3 regions of the Streptomyces sp. NPDC008238 genome follow, and region 1 is predicted to be linked to each of the others. Evidence: riboswitches for the same ligand, from Rfam matches in the RefSeq annotation. Region 1 holds a riboswitch; each other region holds the start of a gene.

The links. Region 1 has a riboswitch for cyclic di-AMP ahead of ACFZAU_RS07515 (C40 family peptidase). Riboswitches for the same ligand answer to the same signal wherever they lie in the genome.
Region 2: linked by a shared signal. The riboswitch ahead of ACFZAU_RS11515 (M23 family metallopeptidase) and the one ahead of ACFZAU_RS07515 (C40 family peptidase) in region 1 are both predicted to bind cyclic di-AMP.
Region 3: linked by a shared signal. The riboswitch ahead of ACFZAU_RS00775 (transglycosylase family protein) and the one ahead of ACFZAU_RS07515 (C40 family peptidase) in region 1 are both predicted to bind cyclic di-AMP.

What each region holds. Positions count from the first base shown of each region.
Region 1 is NZ_JBIBGK010000002.1:574,255-580,131, reverse strand. Features, by position in the region: gene ACFZAU_RS07525 (C40 family peptidase) at 1-884, opposite strand, end outside; gene ACFZAU_RS07520 (hypothetical protein) at 1,224-1,577, shown strand; gene ACFZAU_RS07515 (C40 family peptidase) at 1,636-2,769, opposite strand; cyclic di-AMP (ydaO/yuaA leader) riboswitch at 2,778-2,935, opposite strand; gene pcrA (DNA helicase PcrA) at 3,186-5,627, shown strand; gene ACFZAU_RS07505 (M23 family metallopeptidase) at 5,677-5,877, opposite strand, start outside.
Region 2 is NZ_JBIBGK010000003.1:579,015-584,891, forward strand. Features, by position in the region: gene ACFZAU_RS11510 (extracellular solute-binding protein) at 1-1,072, shown strand, start outside; cyclic di-AMP (ydaO/yuaA leader) riboswitch at 1,290-1,429, shown strand; gene ACFZAU_RS11515 (M23 family metallopeptidase) at 1,615-2,721, shown strand; gene ACFZAU_RS11520 (hypothetical protein) at 2,843-3,124, opposite strand; gene ACFZAU_RS11525 (DUF6227 family protein) at 3,248-4,012, opposite strand; gene ACFZAU_RS11530 (PfkB family carbohydrate kinase) at 4,174-5,043, shown strand; gene ACFZAU_RS11535 (hypothetical protein) at 5,085-5,315, opposite strand; gene ACFZAU_RS11540 (hypothetical protein) at 5,331-5,843, opposite strand.
Region 3 is NZ_JBIBGK010000001.1:165,959-171,835, forward strand. Features, by position in the region: gene ACFZAU_RS00770 (aldo/keto reductase) at 1-656, opposite strand, end outside; cyclic di-AMP (ydaO/yuaA leader) riboswitch at 1,289-1,480, shown strand; gene ACFZAU_RS00775 (transglycosylase family protein) at 1,483-2,634, shown strand; gene ACFZAU_RS00780 (SAM-dependent methyltransferase) at 2,843-3,658, shown strand; gene ACFZAU_RS00785 (putative bifunctional diguanylate cyclase/phosphodiesterase) at 3,655-5,811, shown strand; gene ACFZAU_RS00790 (alpha/beta fold hydrolase) at 5,808-5,877, opposite strand, start outside.

The DNA of each region.
Region 1 (5,877 bases):
GCGTTGATCTGGGTGTACGTCGTGCGCGGCAGCGAGACCCCGCCCGCCCGCCACGCCGCCTGCGTGAAGCCCGAGCAGTCGTACGCCGACGGTCCGGTGGCGCCCCAGACGTAGGGCAGCCCGAGGGCGCCGTACGCGAAGGAGACGGCGCGCGCGGCCCGCGCGTTGGGGGCGGCGGCAGGCGTCAGACCGGTGCGGGAGCCGGTGGCGGCACGGCCGGCACGGGCCGGGTCGGCGGAACCGTGGCCGCCGGAGGAGAGCACCTCGGCGCGCCGGCCGGCGGTCAGCCGGCCCAGCAACTGCCGCGCGGAGGCCAGACGCTGCTCCACGGTGCGCTTGTGGCGGGCGAGTTCGGCGCGGGTGCCGCGCAGCTCCTCCAGCTCGGCGCCCGCTTCGGCGCGCAACTGCTCGATGTCCCGCCGCTGGGCCGACAGGGCGCGCAGCGCGGCGTTCTGGCGGCTGCTCATCCGGTCCAGCATCCCGGCGCGCTCCAGGTAGTCGCCGGGGGAGGAGGCGAGGGCCAGCTGGACGGCGGGGTCGATGCCGCCGCTGCGGTACTGGGCGGTGGCGAGGGAGCCGAGGCCGTCGCGGGTGCTGTTGAGGCGCTCGGTCCTGCGGGCGAGCTCGTCCTGGAGGCGCTCGATCCGCCCGGTGGCCGTGTCCGCCTTCTCCTTGGCGCCGTTGTACCGCTCGGTGGCCTGCTCGGCCTCCTCGTACAGCCGGTCCACCCTGGCCCTGGCCTCGTCCGTGGTCAGCCGGGGCTCCGCGTGCCCGGCCTCGCCGAACACCGTCACGGAGGCGGCGCCCGCCAGGGCGAGGCCGACGGCGGTGCGCGCTGCCGTGCCTGCGGGACCGCGGTCCCTGGGCCTTCTGTGCGACGCCACGCGCCGTCACTCCTTCCGGGCTGTCCGTACCTCCCCCCGGCGGTCCGGCGGCGGGCGGACGGGGACCGTCCACCGCCGGACCTTCGGCGGGGGCGGCCGTGCCGGGGACGGGGTCCGCGCGGCAGTGGGGATCGGCCACCTGGGGCAGGACGCTAAACCTGGACGCCGCGAGGGGGCTCCGGAGTGTGCGGGACTGGTCCGATTCGGCCGCGGACTGCCCGCGGATGATCGCTGTTCGACGGGTGACCTGGTCACTTCCGGTCCGTCCCTGACCGATGTGACGGAGGAGCGGGACCTCGGTGCCGGGCGCTGGTATGGGCCTGGCTAGGGTCCTGAGCCATGGACGTACTCATCAACCTGATCGTCGGCCTGCACATCATCGGCATCGCCGCCCTCCTGGGCGGCTTCCTCACCCAGATGAAGGCCATGGGCCGCGGCGAGGCCCGTTTCGTGCCGGGCATGCTGCACGGCGCGCTGACCATGCTGGTCACGGGCGTGCTGCTGGTCGGCCTCAACCAGGCCGACGACCAGCCGGTGAACAACATCAAGATCGGCGTGAAGCTCGCGGTCCTGGTGGTGGTCCTCGGCCTGGTCTACGTCAAGCGGGACGAGGAGAAGGTGCCGGCGGCGGCCTTCGGCACCGTGGGTGCGCTGACCACCGCCAACATCTTCATCGCGGTGCTGTGGACCTGAGCCCGGCCGGCGGCGGCCGGGCGGGGGCCCGGGCTCGGCCGCGGGTTCAGGCTCGGACTCAGGCCATCCGGGCGTAGCCGTAGATCGGCATCTCCGTGATCGGGGCGATCTTCACCACGCTCCCGGTGTGGGGGGCGTGGATCATGTTGCCGCCGCCGATGTACAGGCCGACGTGCGTGATGTCGGAGTAGAAGAAGACCAGGTCGCCGGGTTGCAGCTGGTCCGCGCTCACCCGGGTCCCGAAGTCGACCTGGTCGTAGGTCACGCGGGGGATCGAGACGCCCGCGGCGCCCCAGGCGGCCTGGGTCAGGCCCGAGCAGTCGTAGGAGTTCGGGCCGGTGGCGCCGTACACGTACGGCTTGCCCAGCTGGGCCCGCGCGAACTCGATCGCCTTGGCCGCCTTGGCGGCGTAGGTGCCGGACGGGGCGGTGGAGCCGGTGGATCCCGTGGACGAGCCCGACTCCTTGGCGGCCGCCTCCTGCGCGGCCTTCTCCTTGGCGGCGATCTCCGCGGCCTTCGCGGCGGCCTCCTCCCGGCGCTTCTTCTCCAGCGCCGCCAGCCGCGCCTTCTCCTGCGCGGTGAGGCTGTTGAGCAACTTCTGCGCCGCGGCGAGCTTCTGTTTGACCGAGGTCTTCTCCGCGTTCAGCCGCTGCTGGGCCTCGGTCAGCTTCTGCAGGCTCTCGACGGCCTCGGAGCGCTTGGCCGTCGTCTCGGCCTGCTCGGAGCGGAAGGTCTCCAGCGCGTGCTCCTGGCGGTCGGACAGGCGGTCCATCAGGTGCGCCTGGTCCAGGAACTGCTGCGGGTCGGAGGTGAGGAGGAAGGTCGTCGTCCCGTCCAGGCCGCCGCCGCGGTACTGCGCCGCGGCGTACTCGCCGATGGTGCGGCGGGCGGCGTTGAGCGTCTCGGTCCTGCGGGCCACCTGGTCCAGCAGCGCGTCGGCGCGCGTGCGCTGTCGCTCGGTCTGCTCCTTGGCGCCGTTGTAGCGCTCGGTGGCGGCCTCGGCCTGGTGGTAGAGCTTGTCGACCTGGGCCTTGACCTCGGTGATGGAGGGCTTGTCGGGTGAGGCGGGCGCCGCGCTCGCGCTCTCGCCGAAGAGGGTGACGGTCGCCAGTGCGGCGGTCGTGAGTCCCACCGCGGCCCGGGGGCCGGGGACGGTCAGCGCGCGCGGGCGCGGCTTGCGGTGCGTCGCCAAGTCAGGCGGCTCCTTCCGTGGACCGCCTACCGGGTTAGCTGTCGGGTTCGGGCTTCGGAAGGCCGCCCTACGGTGCGTACGGGCGCGCTGCGCTCGTACGGACCGATTCACCCCAAGGTCGTGGGTCCCCGGCTCCGGCGGTCGCCGGACTCAGCGGAGGCGGCCCGTGACGGCACGGTCGCCGCCGCGTGGAGCGGACCGCCTGATCCGGCACGGTAGTCAACTGCGGGGGTCCGTGGGAACCCTGGTGTTCGAATTGTCCGCAATCATTTCGTGACCTTCGTCATTCGGGGCCGCGAAAGGCTGTGACGCGTTCGCCCGGGACGGGCACCGGGCGACTTCCGGACGCCCCGGAGGGGGCGGGCTCGGGCAAGCGGCACAACGCTGTCCGTCCCACGGCCTAGACTCGGGAGGCGATGAGCAGCCTCTTTGACGACAGCTTCCTGGCCGGCCTCGAACCGAGGGAGGAGGAGCCCCCGCCGCCTCCCGAGGAGGAGCCCGGCACGGTCCCCGACGACCTCTTCGAGGGGCGCTTCGACGCGCCCGTCGACCGGGACGCGTACTACCGGGACGGCGCCCACCGCCCCGTCGTCGACCCGGCCGCGCTGCTCGACGGGCTCAACGAGCAGCAGCGCGCCGCCGTCGAGCACACCGGCTCCCCGCTGCTCATCGTCGCGGGCGCCGGCTCCGGCAAGACCCGGGTGCTCACCCACCGCATCGCGTACCTGCTGGGCGCCCGCAAGGTCCACCCCGGCCAGATCCTGGCGATCACCTTCACCAACAAGGCCGCCGGCGAGATGAAGGAGCGCGTCGAGCAGCTGGTCGGCCCGCGCGCCAACGTGATGTGGGTCTCCACCTTCCACAGCGCGTGCGTCCGCATCCTGCGCCGGGAGTCAAAGAGGCTCGGCTTCACCTCCAGCTTCTCGATCTACGACGCGGCCGACTCCAAGCGCCTGATGGCCCTGGTCTGCCGCGACCTGGACCTGGACCCCAAGCAGTTCCCGCCGAAGTCGTTCAGCGCCAAGGTCTCCAACCTCAAGAACGAGCTCATCGACGAGGAGACCTTCGCCGACCAGGCCGAGAACCCCTTCGAGAAGAAGCTCGCCGAGGCCTACGCGATGTACCAGTCGCGGCTGCGCGAGGCCAACGCGCTCGACTTCGACGACATCATCATGACCACGGTCAACCTGCTCCAGGCATTCCCGGACGTCGCCGAGCACTACCGGCGCCGCTTCCGGCACGTGCTGGTCGACGAGTACCAGGACACCAACCACGCCCAGTACACCCTGGTGCGCGAACTGGTGGGCACGGCGAGCGGAGACGCGCAGGAGGACGGCGAAGGGCCGGCCGAGCTGTGCGTGGTCGGCGACGCCGACCAGAGCATCTACGCCTTCCGCGGCGCCACGATCCGCAACATCCTCCAGTTCGAGGAGGACTACCCGCAGGCCCGCACCATCCTGCTGGAGCAGAACTACCGCTCCACCCAGAACATCCTGACCGCCGCCAACGCCGTCATCGAGCGCAACGCCTCCCGCCGTCCGAAGAACCTGTGGACGGAGGCCGGGCAGGGCCCGGTCATCACCGGCTACGTCGCCGACCAGGAGCACGACGAGGCGCAGTTCATCGCCGACGAGATCGACCGGCTCACCGACGCCGGAGACGCCCGCCCCGGCGAGGTCGCGGTCTTCTACCGGACCAACGCGCAGTCCCGTGTCTTCGAAGAGGTCTTCATCCGCGTCGGCCTGCCCTACAAGGTCGTCGGCGGGGTCCGCTTCTACGAGCGCAAGGAGGTCCGGGACGTCCTGGCCTACCTGCGCGTGCTCGCCAACCCCGAGGACACCGTCCCGCTGCGCCGCATCCTGAACGTGCCCAAGCGCGGCATCGGGGAACGCGCCGAGGCGATGGTCGACGCCCTCGCCTCACGCGAACGGATCACCTTCCCCGCGGCGCTGCGCCGGGTGGACGAGGCCTTCGGCATGGCCGCCCGCTCGGTCAACGCCGTCAAGCGCTTCAACGAGCTGCTGGAGGAGCTGCGCACCGTCGTGGACTCCGGCGCCGGCCCCGCCACCGTCCTGGAGGCCGTGCTGGAGCGCACGGGCTACCTGTCCGAACTCCAGGCCTCCACCGACCCCCAGGACGAGACCCGCGTCGAGAACCTCCAGGAACTCGCGGCGGTGGCCCTGGAGTTCGAGCAGGAGCGCACCGAGGAGGAGCCCGGCACGCTCGCCGAGTTCCTGGAGCGGGTCGCCCTGGTCGCCGACTCCGACCAGATCCCGGACGACGACGAGGGCGGCGGCGTCATAACGCTGATGACCCTGCACACCGCCAAGGGCCTGGAGTTCCCGGTGGTCTTCCTGACCGGCATGGAGGACGGGGTCTTCCCGCACATGCGCGCGCTCGGCCAGACCAAGGAGCTGGAGGAGGAGCGGCGGCTCGCCTACGTCGGCATCACGCGGGCGCGGCAGCGGCTGTACGTGACGCGGTCCACCATGCGCAGCGCCTGGGGCCAGCCCTCGTACAACCCGCCCTCGCGCTTCCTGGAGGAGATCCCGGAACCGCTCATCGAGTGGAAGCGCACGGGCGCCTCCTCGGCGCCCTCCGCCTCGGTGTCGGCGGCGGCCTCGATGCTGTCGCGTTCCCCGTCGAAGATCGGCCCCTCCGGGTTCGCGACGCGGCGCACCCAGGACCGCCCGGTCATCTCGCTGGCGGTCGGGGACCGGGTCACGCACGACACGTTCGGGCTGGGGACGGTCGTCGCGGTCGACGGCAGCGGGGAGAAGGCGAAGGCCACCATCGACTTCGGCGACGAGCGGCCCAAGGTGCTGCTGCTACGCTACGCGCCGGTGGAGAAGCTCTGAGCGGACTATCGGGGTCCCGGTCCCGCCGTGGTGGGGCCGGGGCCGGGGCTCAGCGCGGGTCGATGCCGTGCTTCAGCATCCACTGCAGCGGGTCGATGGCCGCGCCGCCTGCCGGACGCACCTCGAAGTGCAGGTGCGGGCCCGTGGAGTTGCCCGAGTTGCCGGAGTAGGCGATGACGTCGCCGGCCTTGACCGAACCCGATCGGATCTTGGTGCTGCTCAGGTGGCAGTACCAGGTCTCGGTGCCGTC
Region 2 (5,877 bases), on a different contig from region 1:
CACCGCCGCGTACGACGTGGTCAACCTCGACATCAGCTGGATCCCCGAGTTCGCCGACAGCGGCCTGCTGCGACCGCTCGACCCCGCCCTCGTCGACGGGGACTTCCTGCGCCAGGCCGCGGACGCCGGCCGCTGGAAGGGCCGCACGTACGCGGTGCCCTTCAACACCGACGTCGGACTGCTCTACTACCGCACCGACGACCTCGCCAAGGCCGGCCGGCGCCCCGCCGACCTGCGCGGCTACGCCAAGATGGGCGACCTCCTCGCCGACGTCCGCCCGCTCGGCCACGCCGCCTACACCACCCAACTGCGCGCGTACGAGGGCCTGACGGTCAACACCCTGGAGACCTTCTGGACCGCGGGCGTCGAACTCGTCGACGGCGACGGCCGCTACACCGGCACCGAGGACGGGCTGCGCGAGGGCCTGGACGAGCTCGGCCGGCTGGGCGCCGCCAACAACCTCAACCCGGAGTCCCTGGAGGCCGACGAGTCGGTCACCCTCGCCCAGTTCACCGAGGGGCAGAGCGTGCTGATGCGCAACTGGCCGTACGCCTACAACCGGCTGGACGCCGCGCTCGCCCCCGGCGTCCGCTTCGGCGTGGCCCGGCTCCCCGGCGTCGCCGCCCTCGGCGGGCAGAGCCTGGGCGTCGCGGCCACCAGCGACCGCCCCGGCGACGCAGCGGACCTGATCCGCTTCCTGACCGGACGCAGCGCCCAACATGCCCTGCTCAGAGCGGGTTTCGCCCCTGCGCGGCGCTCAGCATACGGAGCCGGGGATGTCAACTGTGACGATCCTCACGACCCCCGTGCCTGGTTCTACGACCGCCCCGCGGGCCGCGGCTCCGAGCCCTCCCCCTCACCCGCCGCCGCGACCCCCGGGTACACGACCCTGCTGTGGTGCGCGCTGCAGGCCGCCAGGGCCCGTCCGGCGACCGCGCACTACGTCACGTTCACCCGGGTCCTGCAGCGTGAGGTGCACGGAATGCTCGCGGCACACCGCTCCACCGACGCCACGGCGGAGCGTCTGGACGGCCGTCTGGGGCGCGCGCTCGGCGGCCGGGGTCCGGGGTGACCATCACTGCCCGTGAGCGCGGCACTCCCTTCCGCATAACGACTGATGCACACTCACATTTCCCGTAGGTCACGGCAGTCACGGCGCAATGTCCGGTTCCGTCCTGTCCATCCCCATAGATTCCCGTCATGAACTCGCTTGAGTGGCTTGGAATTGGCGGGCGCCTCTATTAACGTTCGATAACGCAGCGCGGTCGTCCCGCCGCCGTCAGGGCGGCGCCGTGCGCTTGCCGAATCCCGTCCGCGGGAACCGGGGAACCACTTCCTGGGGTGAATCGGGGGCCTTCCGAGGTCCTCGTAGGAGACCTTCCTGCTCCGAACCCGTCAGCTAACCCGGTAGGCGAGAAGGAAGGAAAGGAGCGCGCCCGCGTGGCGTCGAACGAGCCTGCCCTGATACCCGGACAGCAACAGGGGTCCGCGACCGCGTACTCCGAGTGGGACACCGCCGAGTGGAACATCGCCGCCGGCTGGAATCCCCCGGCAGCCGAGCAGGCACCGCCGACGAAGAACGCGATCGACGGCTGGGACACCGGGCAGTGGAACATGGCCGCCGGCTGGCTCGCCGCGGCGGCAGCCGAGGAGACGGCCTCCCACGACGCAGGCGCCGTTGCCGACGCCACCGTCGCGCAGCACGAGACCGCCGGGCACGAGGCCTACGAGCCCGCCGCCCCCGCCCAGCCGCGCCACGAGGACATCGAGGCCTTCGACGCCTTCGGGAACACCCGCGACATCGAGGCCGCGCCCTACGAGGGCCCGGACGCCGAGCCGTGGGACCCCTCCGAGGAGTCCGCCGGCCCCCTGCGCGGCCGCCACCGCGTCGCCAAGCAGCGCTCCCTGGGCCGCGGTTCGGCGGTCTTCGGCGTCGCGGCCGTGGCCGTGCTCGGCGTCGGCGGGGTCGCCACCGCCGAGGGCAAGAACCCGCTCCCGGTCTCCCTCCCGCACCTGCCCGACGCGTCCCAGCTGCCCGGCATCGGCGCGCTCGTCGAGGACGACAGCGCCCCCGAGGCCAAGCCCGTCGCCGAGGCCCTGAGCCCCGACGCGGGCGAGGCGCTGCGCAACCGCATCCTCGACCAGGCCCAGCAGCAGCGGAACGCCGCCGACAAGGCCGCCAGGACCGCCGCGCAGCAGGAGGCGTCGGCCAAGGCCGCCAAGTCCGCCGCGCAGGAGCGGGTGCGGGCCGAGGCCGCCGCCAAGAAGAAGGCCGCGGCGGAGGCAGCGAAGAAGCTGGAGGCCGAGCGCCTGGCCGAGCTCGCCAAGAGCTTCGTCAAGCCGGTCTCCTCGTACACGCTGACCGCCGGGTTCGGTGAGTCCAGCTCGCTGTGGGCCAACACCCACACCGGCCAGGACTTCGCCGCCCCGACCGGCACCCCGGTCAAGGCCATCCACAGCGGCACCATCACCGAGGCGGGCTGGGCCGGTTCGTACGGCTACCGCATCATCCTGACCCTCGACGACGGCACCGAGCTCTGGTACTGCCACCTCTCCTCGATGATCGTCACCTCCGGCAAGGTCAGCACCGGCGACACCATCGGCCGCGTCGGCGCCACGGGCAACGTCACCGGCCCGCACCTGCACCTCGAGGTGCGCCCCGGCGGCGGCGACCCGATCGGCCCGATGGGCTGGCTGCGCAGCAAGGGCCTCACGGTCTGAGGCGACCGGTCGTGCGACCGGCCGGCCGGCCGCGTACGACCGCACCGACTCCGGCGGTCCTGGTGACTCCCCCCGTCAACCAGGGCCGCCGGTCCTTTTCGAGGCGACGTCCCCGCCGCCGCTACGGGACGACGAAGTTGTAGATCTCCGAGATCCGGGGCGGTCCGGTCGGCTCCGGGAAGCCGGACTCCTTGGCGGCGGGCATCATGATCTCCATAAAGGCCTCGAGCGCCTGCGCGGACTGCCAGACGTTCACCAGCCGCAGCCCCTCGTTGGTGATCACGGCGGCGTGGGAGAGCAGCCCGGACGGCGGATGCTCGGGCCCGAACCCCGCGCGGTGGTTCGCCTCCTCGTACTGCAGGGCCGTCACACCGGGGAACTCGACCTCCGCCAGGACCGGCATGGGAACCTCCCGCCTCCCAACGACACGCCTACGCCCCAATTTCCTCCGGCTGCCCCCCGGCCGCAATCCGGAACGCGGCCGGGGACAGGGTCAGAACGGGGCGGGCGCGCGGTGAACGCGTGGTCACAGCGCCTCCAGCCGTACGTCCGCCGAGTCGCAGGCCGCCGTCTCGTCGGCGTAGACCTCGCACACCGGCCGCCCGTCGGGGGTCATCGTGTGCTCGACCTCCCAGAGGCTGATCTCCTCGCCGGTCTCCAGCAGGAAGGCGTGCTCGTACAACGTCCAGCCGGCGACCCGGCCGGTGCCGATCCGGGTGTGCCGGCCGGTGACGTACGCGATGTCGTGGCCCACCGCCGAACCCAGCCGGCTGCGCAGGTCCTCGCCGGGCACGTCCGTGTTCTCGGCCCGCCGCAGCACCCGCCACGCGTGCTCGGCGGAGTGCTGCTCCGTGTACTGCCGGGGCCCGGGCGTCAGATCCATCGCCAGCTGCGGCAGCCGTGCCAGCCAGTCCGCCGCCTCCGCCTCCAGCTCCTCCGGGGAGGGCTCGCCGAAGCGCGCGTCGATCGTGTGCTGGGCGACGGCCAGCGTGTCCGGGTCCGAGTACACCTCGTACAGCGGCTCGTCGCCGTCGGGGCCGGTGTTGTGCTCGATCTCCCACAGCAGCTGCGTACTGCCGTCGGCCAGCAGGAACGTGTGCCGCAACGTCCTGCGGCTCAGCCTGCGCGGCGGGCCCTTGCGCTGGCGGAAGGACGCCAGCTCCGTGCAGCCCATCAGCGCGGTCGCCAGCCGTCCCAGCACGTGGTCGTCGACGTCGAAGGCGTTCTGCGCCCTGGCCAGCACCACCTCGACGTCCGCCGGACCCGCCCCACCTGGTCGCGCGTTCCCCATGCGGTCCTCCTGCTCACGGCATTCCCCGCGCACCATTGCGAGCACTCAGCGTAGTGGCATCGACGCGCTGCGCGTCGGGTCTCCCGGAAAAATGGTGCACCCCCACCCGTAGGAGGCGCGTAAAACGCGAAACGCACGCCCCCTGCTGCCACTATGCGCCCATGCGCGCACTCTTCGTAGGCCTCTGCACCCTCGATGTCATCACCCTCGTCGACCACGTCCCGGCCCCGAACGAGAAACTCACCGCCCGCACCCAGACCGTCGCCGCCGGCGGCCCCGCGACGGGAGCCGCGGCCACCTTCGCCCACCTCGGCGGGGAAGCCGTCCTGCTCACCGCATTCGGGGGCCACCCCCTCGCCGGCGCGATCGACGCCGACCTCACGGCCCTCGGCGTCGACGTCATCAACCTCACCGCGGACTCCCCCGAACCCCCCGCGGTCTCCACGATCCTGGTCACCGCCGCCACCGGCGAGCGCGCCGTCGCCTCCACCAACGCGGCCTCAGGGACGTCCGTCTCCCCGCCCGGGGACCTCTCCGTGCTGGTCGGCGACGCCGACGTCGTCCTCGTCGACGCGCACCACCCCGCCCTCGCCGTCCCCGCCGCCCGGCTCGCCCGCGCCGCCGGGGTCCCCACCCTCCTGGACGCGGGCAGCTGGCGTCCCGCGACGCCCACCCTGCTCCCCTACGTCGACGTCGCCGTCTGCTCCGCCGACTTCCACCCCCCGGGCACCACCACCCCGGCCGAGGCCCTGGCGTTCCTCCACGACGCGGGCGTGCGGTGGACCGCCGTCACCCGGGGGCCGTCCCCCATCCTCCGGCCCGACGGGCAGATCCCCGTCCCCGCCGTCAGCCCCGTCGTCGACACCCTCGGCGCCGGAGACGTCCTCCACGGCGCCCTCGCCCACCACCTCGCCGCCCACGTCACGATCCGCCTCACCCCGCCCGCCTTCGACGCAGCCCTCGCCTTCGCAGCAGGCATCGCGTCCCGCTCCTGCACCTCCTTCGGCACGCGCACCTGGATGCGCGCCTGAGGGGCCCGGGGGGCGGGGGTGTCTGGTTGTCCCGGGTTGAGTCAGGGGCGCTCTCGCCCCTTCGTCTTGTTGGCGATCAGGGCGAACAGGACCGCTCCGACACCCAGCACGAGCCAGCCGACCGCCGACTCGGACACGGTCATCTGGGTTTGTTTGGGCAGCAGCGACAAGCCGCCGAGAACCATGAACATCGCGAACATGTAGCTGAGCCCGGCCATCAGCAGCCAGCGCAGCAGTCGGCTCGCCCGTACGTTCGGCGACTTATCGGTCATGGGGTTCCGCCTCGCTCATTTGACGATGTTGTGGCACTGGGTTCCGCGCTTCTGCCCGCTTGTGAAGAAGTCCGCGCATGCTTTCCCGTAGTGCTTCAACGTCCGCCTAGAGTCATCGACACGCCCTACGGACTTCATGAAAGTGCACGAGTGGTGCATGGGACCCCGCCGAATGAGGTATGTCTTGCCCTCGGTGTCGGCGTAGCGCCAATCGATCCGCCAGTTGCACCACTTTCCGCCTGCGGAGTCCGCGCCGAAGATGTCCTGTACGGAGGCTTCTTCCCTCGTGATGCTCAGGCCGCTGCCCTTGATGATGTGACCGATCGTCGCGCCCGGAGCGCAGAGCTCCATACCCTTCACGTCAAAGCAGAAGCTGCCCACCTTGCCGTATCCCACAGCGGTGGCCGAAGCCGGGGAAGCGGCGGCCACCAGAGCGGTTACTGCCGTCGACGTCAAAGCGACCCACTGCCTAGCCCGCCCCGCGAAAGGGCGCCGAGCAGGGAAGGTGCGGACTTCATTGCGGCTCATTTGGCACTCCGATGCTTGCTGCCTACGTACGCAT
Region 3 (5,877 bases), on a different contig from region 1:
ATGAGGGCGGTGCCGGTGTCGCCGACGGCGTCGAGGACACCGTCCTCCGGGTCGCGCTGGAGGATGCTGTAGGCCGCCTGGTGGATCAGCAGCGGGGTGCCCAGCCCGCGCAGGATCTCGGTGGCGCGGCGGTGCGCCTCCGCGGGGTAGTTGGAGATGCCGGCGTAGAGGGCCTTGCCCTGGCGGACCGCGGAGTCCAGGGCGCCCATGGTCTCCTCCAGGGGCGTGTCCGGGTCGAAGCGGTGCGAGTAGAAGACGTCCACGTGGTCCAGGCCCATGCGGCCCAGGGACTGGTCGAGCGAGGACAGCAGGTACTTGCGGCTGCCCCATTCGCCGTAGGGGCCCGGCCACATGTCGTACCCGGCCTTGGTGGCGATGAAGAGCTCGTCGCGGTAAGGCCGGAAGTCCTGGGCGAAGAGCGTGCCGAAGTTGGCCTCGGCCGAGCCGGCGGGCGGGCCGTAGTTGTTGGCGAGGTCGATGTGGACCACGCCGCGGTCGACGGCGCGGCGCAGCACCGCGCGCTGGTTCTCCAGCGGCGAGGTGTCGCCGAAGTTGTGCCACAGGCCCAGGGACACGACGGGCAGCAGGACCCCGCTGCGCCCGGTCCTGCGGTATTCCATCGAGGCGTAGCGGTCGTCGGCGGCGAGGTAGGGCACGCGAGGGCTCCCTGGCGATGTAAGAAAATGTGCGGGATTGGGAGGCTACCGTCGGCGAATCGGCGCTGTCACGTCCGTTCTTCGGACGCGGCCCGCCGTCCGCCCGCCGTTCTCGCCCCGCCGCGGGGGCGGTTGTGGCGCACACCACACCAACGGCGGCGTGTGAACCGCGCATCCGGGAATCGCCGGCCGCCCCCGGCGGTTGGACCGGGGGTGCCCGTTCGGGCGGGCAGTCAGGGCGGTGCGGCCGGGGGCGGGTTGAACCACAACAGGTCCCGCCTTATCCGGCATTGAGGTGTCTAACCGGACATATGCGCCCACAGTGCATGCGTAGGCAATCGGTACGTGATGGTTGTCACGTGCCGGTCACGCAACGGAAACCGCGGGCGACGCATCGTCCACATTTCCCGCTGAATTTCACCGGGTGATATCGGCCGATTACCGTCGGCCAAATTTTCGCCTACGCAGAGCGGACACTTCTCACGTAAAGTCACAGATGCGAATGATCGACTTGCGGTCCGCCGGGGGGCGTGATTCCGCTCCTTGCTCCGGAACGATTCCGTCGTTTAGCTTCCAGATCTCGCAGGACAAATGCCTGCGAGATTCTTCCGGGCGGAACGCCTAGTCCTGCCGCCGCCCGGACGCCGGATGACAAGACCGCACGGCAGGAGCGGGGGACCCAGGTAGTTTGCCGTTCCCGTTGGTCTCGGGACGGCTAGGGGTGAAGTCGCAGCGACATGCCTTTATGTGGCGTGCCATTTTGCGGCCGGGCATCTCCAGCCCGAACCCGACAGCTTACCTCGCAGGCGTCGGAGAGGAATTCGGCATGCCCGGTAAGGGAAAGCACCGTCGTCCGCGGAACACCCGTATCACCCGAATCAGCGCGCTGGCCGGCACCACCGGTGCGGCCGTGGCGCTCCCGATCGTCGGTGCCACCGGTGCCCACGCCGCTCCCGTGAGCGTCTGGGACAAGGTCGCGGCCTGCGAGAGCACCAACAACTGGTCCATCAACACCGGTAACGGCTTCTACGGCGGCCTGCAGTTCACCCAGAGCACCTGGGCCGGCTTCGGCGGCACGAAGTACGCGCCGCGCGCTGACCTCGCGACCAAGGCGCAGCAGATCGCCGTCGCGGAGAAGGTCCTTGCGACGCAGGGCCCGCAGGCCTGGCCCGTGTGCGGCCCCAAGGCCGGTCTGACCAAGGCGATGGCCGACCCGTCGGCCACCCCGGAGAGTGTCTCCGGCACCGCCGCGAAGCCCGCCGCCAAGCCGGCCGCTCCCGCCGCGAAGGCCGAGGCGCCGAAGTCCTCCACCAGCGCGCCGAAGAGCGCGGGCGGCTCCTACAAGGTCGCCGGCGGCGACACCCTGTCCAAGATCGCCGGCGCCCAGTCGGTCGAGGGCGGCTGGAAGCAGCTGTACGCGGACAACGAGTCGGTCATCGGCGGCAACCCGAACCTGATCTACCCGGGCCAGGTCCTGTCGCTGGGCGAGAAGGCCGCCACCGAGGCCGCGCCGAAGGCCGCGAAGGCGGCCCCGGCCGCCAAGCTGGCCGCCGCCAAGGCGGCCAGCGCCTCCGGCTACACCACCCCGCTCGACCGCGTCACCCTGGGAACGGCCTACCACCAGGCCGGTGCCATGTGGTCCAAGGGCTACCACACCGGTGTCGACTTCATCGCCTCGACCGGCACCAAGGTGAAGTCGATCGCCTCCGGCACCGTGGTCTCCGCGGGCTGGGGCGGCTCGTACGGCAACCAGGTCGTCGTCAAGCACGCCGACGGCCGGTACTCGCAGTACGCCCACCTCTCCTCGCTGTCTGTCTCGGCCGGCCAGTCGGTCTCCGCCGGCCAGCAGCTGGGCCTGTCGGGCGCCACCGGCAACGTGACCGGTCCGCACCTGCACTTCGAGGTCCGCACCACCCCCGACTTCGGCTCCGACATGGACCCGCTGGCGTACCTGCGCGCCCACGGCGTCAACGTCTGATCGAACCGATCCACCGTCATCCGGCGGTAGGCGTGTGCCCTGTTCCCCTCTTGTCGGGAACAGGGCACATGCCTTTGGTCTGTGACCGAAAACGGATCGAATATTTCCATTTCTTGTTCTTCTCGAACGGTCGGTCAGTAGCCTCTGACGCACGTGGTCGTGTCCACGACCACTCGTCCCGATCGCCGACCACGAGCTGGAGCCGTTGATGGAGCGTCCCGCCTGGGCCCCCCATGGCATCGATCTTTCCGTGCCGAGCGTGTCCCGGATCTACGACTACTACCTGGGCGGCTCGCACAACTTCGAGGTCGACCGGGAGGCCGGACGGCGGGCCATCGAGGCCTTCCCCGGGCTGCCGAAGATCATGCAGGCCAACCGGGCCTTCATGCGCAGGGCGGTGCGCTTCGCCGTCGGCCAGGGCATCACCCAGTTCCTCGACATCGGCTCCGGCATCCCCACCTTCGGCAACGTCCACGAGGTCGCCCAGGCGGCCAGTCCCGGCGCCCACGTCGTCTACGTCGACCACGACCCGGTCGCCGTCGCCCACAGCCGCGCGGTGCTGGAGGGCAGCGACGCCGCCGCCATCGTCGCCGCCGACCTGCGCTCGCCCCGCGACATCCTGGACAGCCCCGAGGTGCGCGGGCTCATCGACCTGGAGCGCCCCGTCGCGCTGCTGCTCGTCGCGGTCCTGCACTTCCTCGAGGACGCCGACGAGCCGGTCAAGGCCGTGGCGGAGCTGCGCGACGCCCTCGCCCCCGGCAGCCTGCTGGTCGTCACCCACGCCTCCGTCGAGGGAGGCCCGCGCGCACCCGAGGAGGGGGAGCGGGTCGAGAACGTCTACCGCAGCGCGAGCTCGCCGCTGATCATGCGTTCGCGGGCCGAGGTGGAGCGCTTCTGCGACGGCTTCGACCTCGTCGAACCCGGCCTGGTCTCCCCGCCGTTGTGGCGCCCCGACGGCACGGACGACGACGAGCTCGACCCGGTCGTCTTCAGCGGGTTCGCGGGCGTCGGCCGCAAGGCGTGACGGTGACGAGAGCCCCCGGCCCGGAGCCGGAGCCCGCCGACAGCCTGCGGCGCTTCGCGATCATCTGGAGCCGGGCGATCTATTTGGCCACCGCCACCTCCATGACGCGCGGCGAGTTCGAGGAGTACCTGCTCCCGCTCGCCGCGCGTCTCAACGCCGCCCTGCGCGCGCAGCCCTTCGACCCCCGACCGGCCGCGGAGGTCGGCGCCGCGCTGGTGGCGGCGCACTGCACCGACCCCCAGGCGCTGGCGCGGATCCTGGACGTCGTCGACGCCTACCTGCTCCTGTACTGCCCGCCCGGCCCCGCCCTCCCGCCGGAGGAGAGCCGCACCCGCTGCAACCGCCTGCAGCACTGGGTGGCCGCCGGATACGCCCGCGCCCTGCAGGAACGCACGCGGACGGAGCAGGAGGCCTTGTCCCGCGCGGCGCTCGCCGCCCGGGCCGCCACCGAACAGGCGCTGTACGAGAGCGAGGTCCGCTTCCGCGCGGTCTTCCAGGACGCCTCCATAGGCATCGGCATCGCCGACATGGACGGCCGCGTCCTGGACGTCAACGCCGCCCTCACCACTATGTTCGGCGGCCTGGAACACCACATCCGCAGCAGGAACGTCTACGACTGGGTGCACCCCGACGACGCCCCCGAGGTCTGGGAGATGCAGCGCCAGCTCAACCGCGGCGAACGCGACCACTACCGCATCGAGAAGGCCTACTACCGGCCCGACGGCACCGCCCTGTGGACCAACCTGACGGTCTCCCTGCTGCGCGACGCCGCCGGCACCCCGCAGTACATGCTCGCGCTGATGGAGGACATCACCGAGGAGCGCCTGCTCAGCGAGCGGCTGCGGCACGAGGCCACCCACGACGCGCTCACCGGACTGGCCAACCGCAACCTCTTCTTCGAGCGCCTGGAGCAGACGCTGAACGGCCCCGACGGCGTGGGCGTCGGCGTCTGCTACCTCGACCTGGACGGCTTCAAGGACGTCAACGACAGCCTCGGCCACGCCGTCGGCGACCGCCTCCTGGTCGCCGTCGCCGAACGCCTGGAGGCCTGCGTCACCTCACCCGACCAGCTCGTCGCCCGCATCGGCGGCGACGAGTTCGCCGCACTGGTCGTCAACCCCGCCAGCCGCGCGGACATCACCGGCCTCGCCGACCTGATCCTGGCCGCGCTCGCCGACCCGATCCGGGTGGAGGGCCGCGACCTGTCCGTGCGCTGCAGCATCGGCATCGTCGAGGGCCGGGCCGGCTCCCTGGGCCCCGCCGAGGTGCTGCGCAGCGCCGACATCACGATGTACCGGGCCAAGGCCGCGGGCGGCAACCGCTTCGAACTGGCCGACCCGGACTCCGACGCGCGCGCCATCACCCGGCACGGGCTGACCAACCGGCTGCCGACCGCGCTGGAGCGCGGCGAGTTCTTCATCGAGTACCAGCCACTGGTACGGCTCGGGGACGGCAGCGTCCGCGGGGCGGAGGCACTGGTGCGCTGGTGCCACCCGGTGCACGGGATCCTCGGCCCCGACCAGTTCATCCCGCTCGCCGAGAGCACCGGGCTGATCGTGCCGCTCGGCCACTGGGTGCTGCAGCAGGCCGCCTGGCAGGCCCGGGACTGGCAGTTCCCGCGCAGCGACGGCCATCCGCTGCGCATCAACGTCAACCTCTCGCCGGCCCAGCTCGGCCACCCCGGCCTCGTCCCGGAGACCCTCGCGGTGATCAAGGACGCCGGGCTGGAGCCGGCCGCGCTGTGCCTGGAGGTCACCGAGAGCGCCTTCATCGGCGCCGACGAGGAACTGATGCGCCCGCTGCGGGAGTTCGCCGAACTCGGGATGGCCATCGCCCTCGACGACTTCGGCACCGGCTACTCCAACCTGGCCTCGCTGCGTCGGCTGCCCATCACCACGCTCAAGCTCGACCGGTCCTTCACCCGCGGCATGCAGCAGCAGCCGGCCGATCCGGTGGACGTGAAGATCGTGGAGATCGTCGTCGACCTGGCGCACACCCTCGGGCTGTCGGTGACGGTGGAGGGCGTCGAGACCGGCGCCCAGGCCGAACACCTGCGGGCGCTGGGCTGCGACACCGCGCAGGGCTGGTACTACGCCCGGCCCGGCCCGCCCGACCGCCTCCACTCGCTCTCGCTGGTCGACACCACGACCTAGGCACACGTACCGAGGAACCCCAGCAGCGCGGCGTCGAACGCGTCGGGGCGCTCCAGGTTCGGCAGG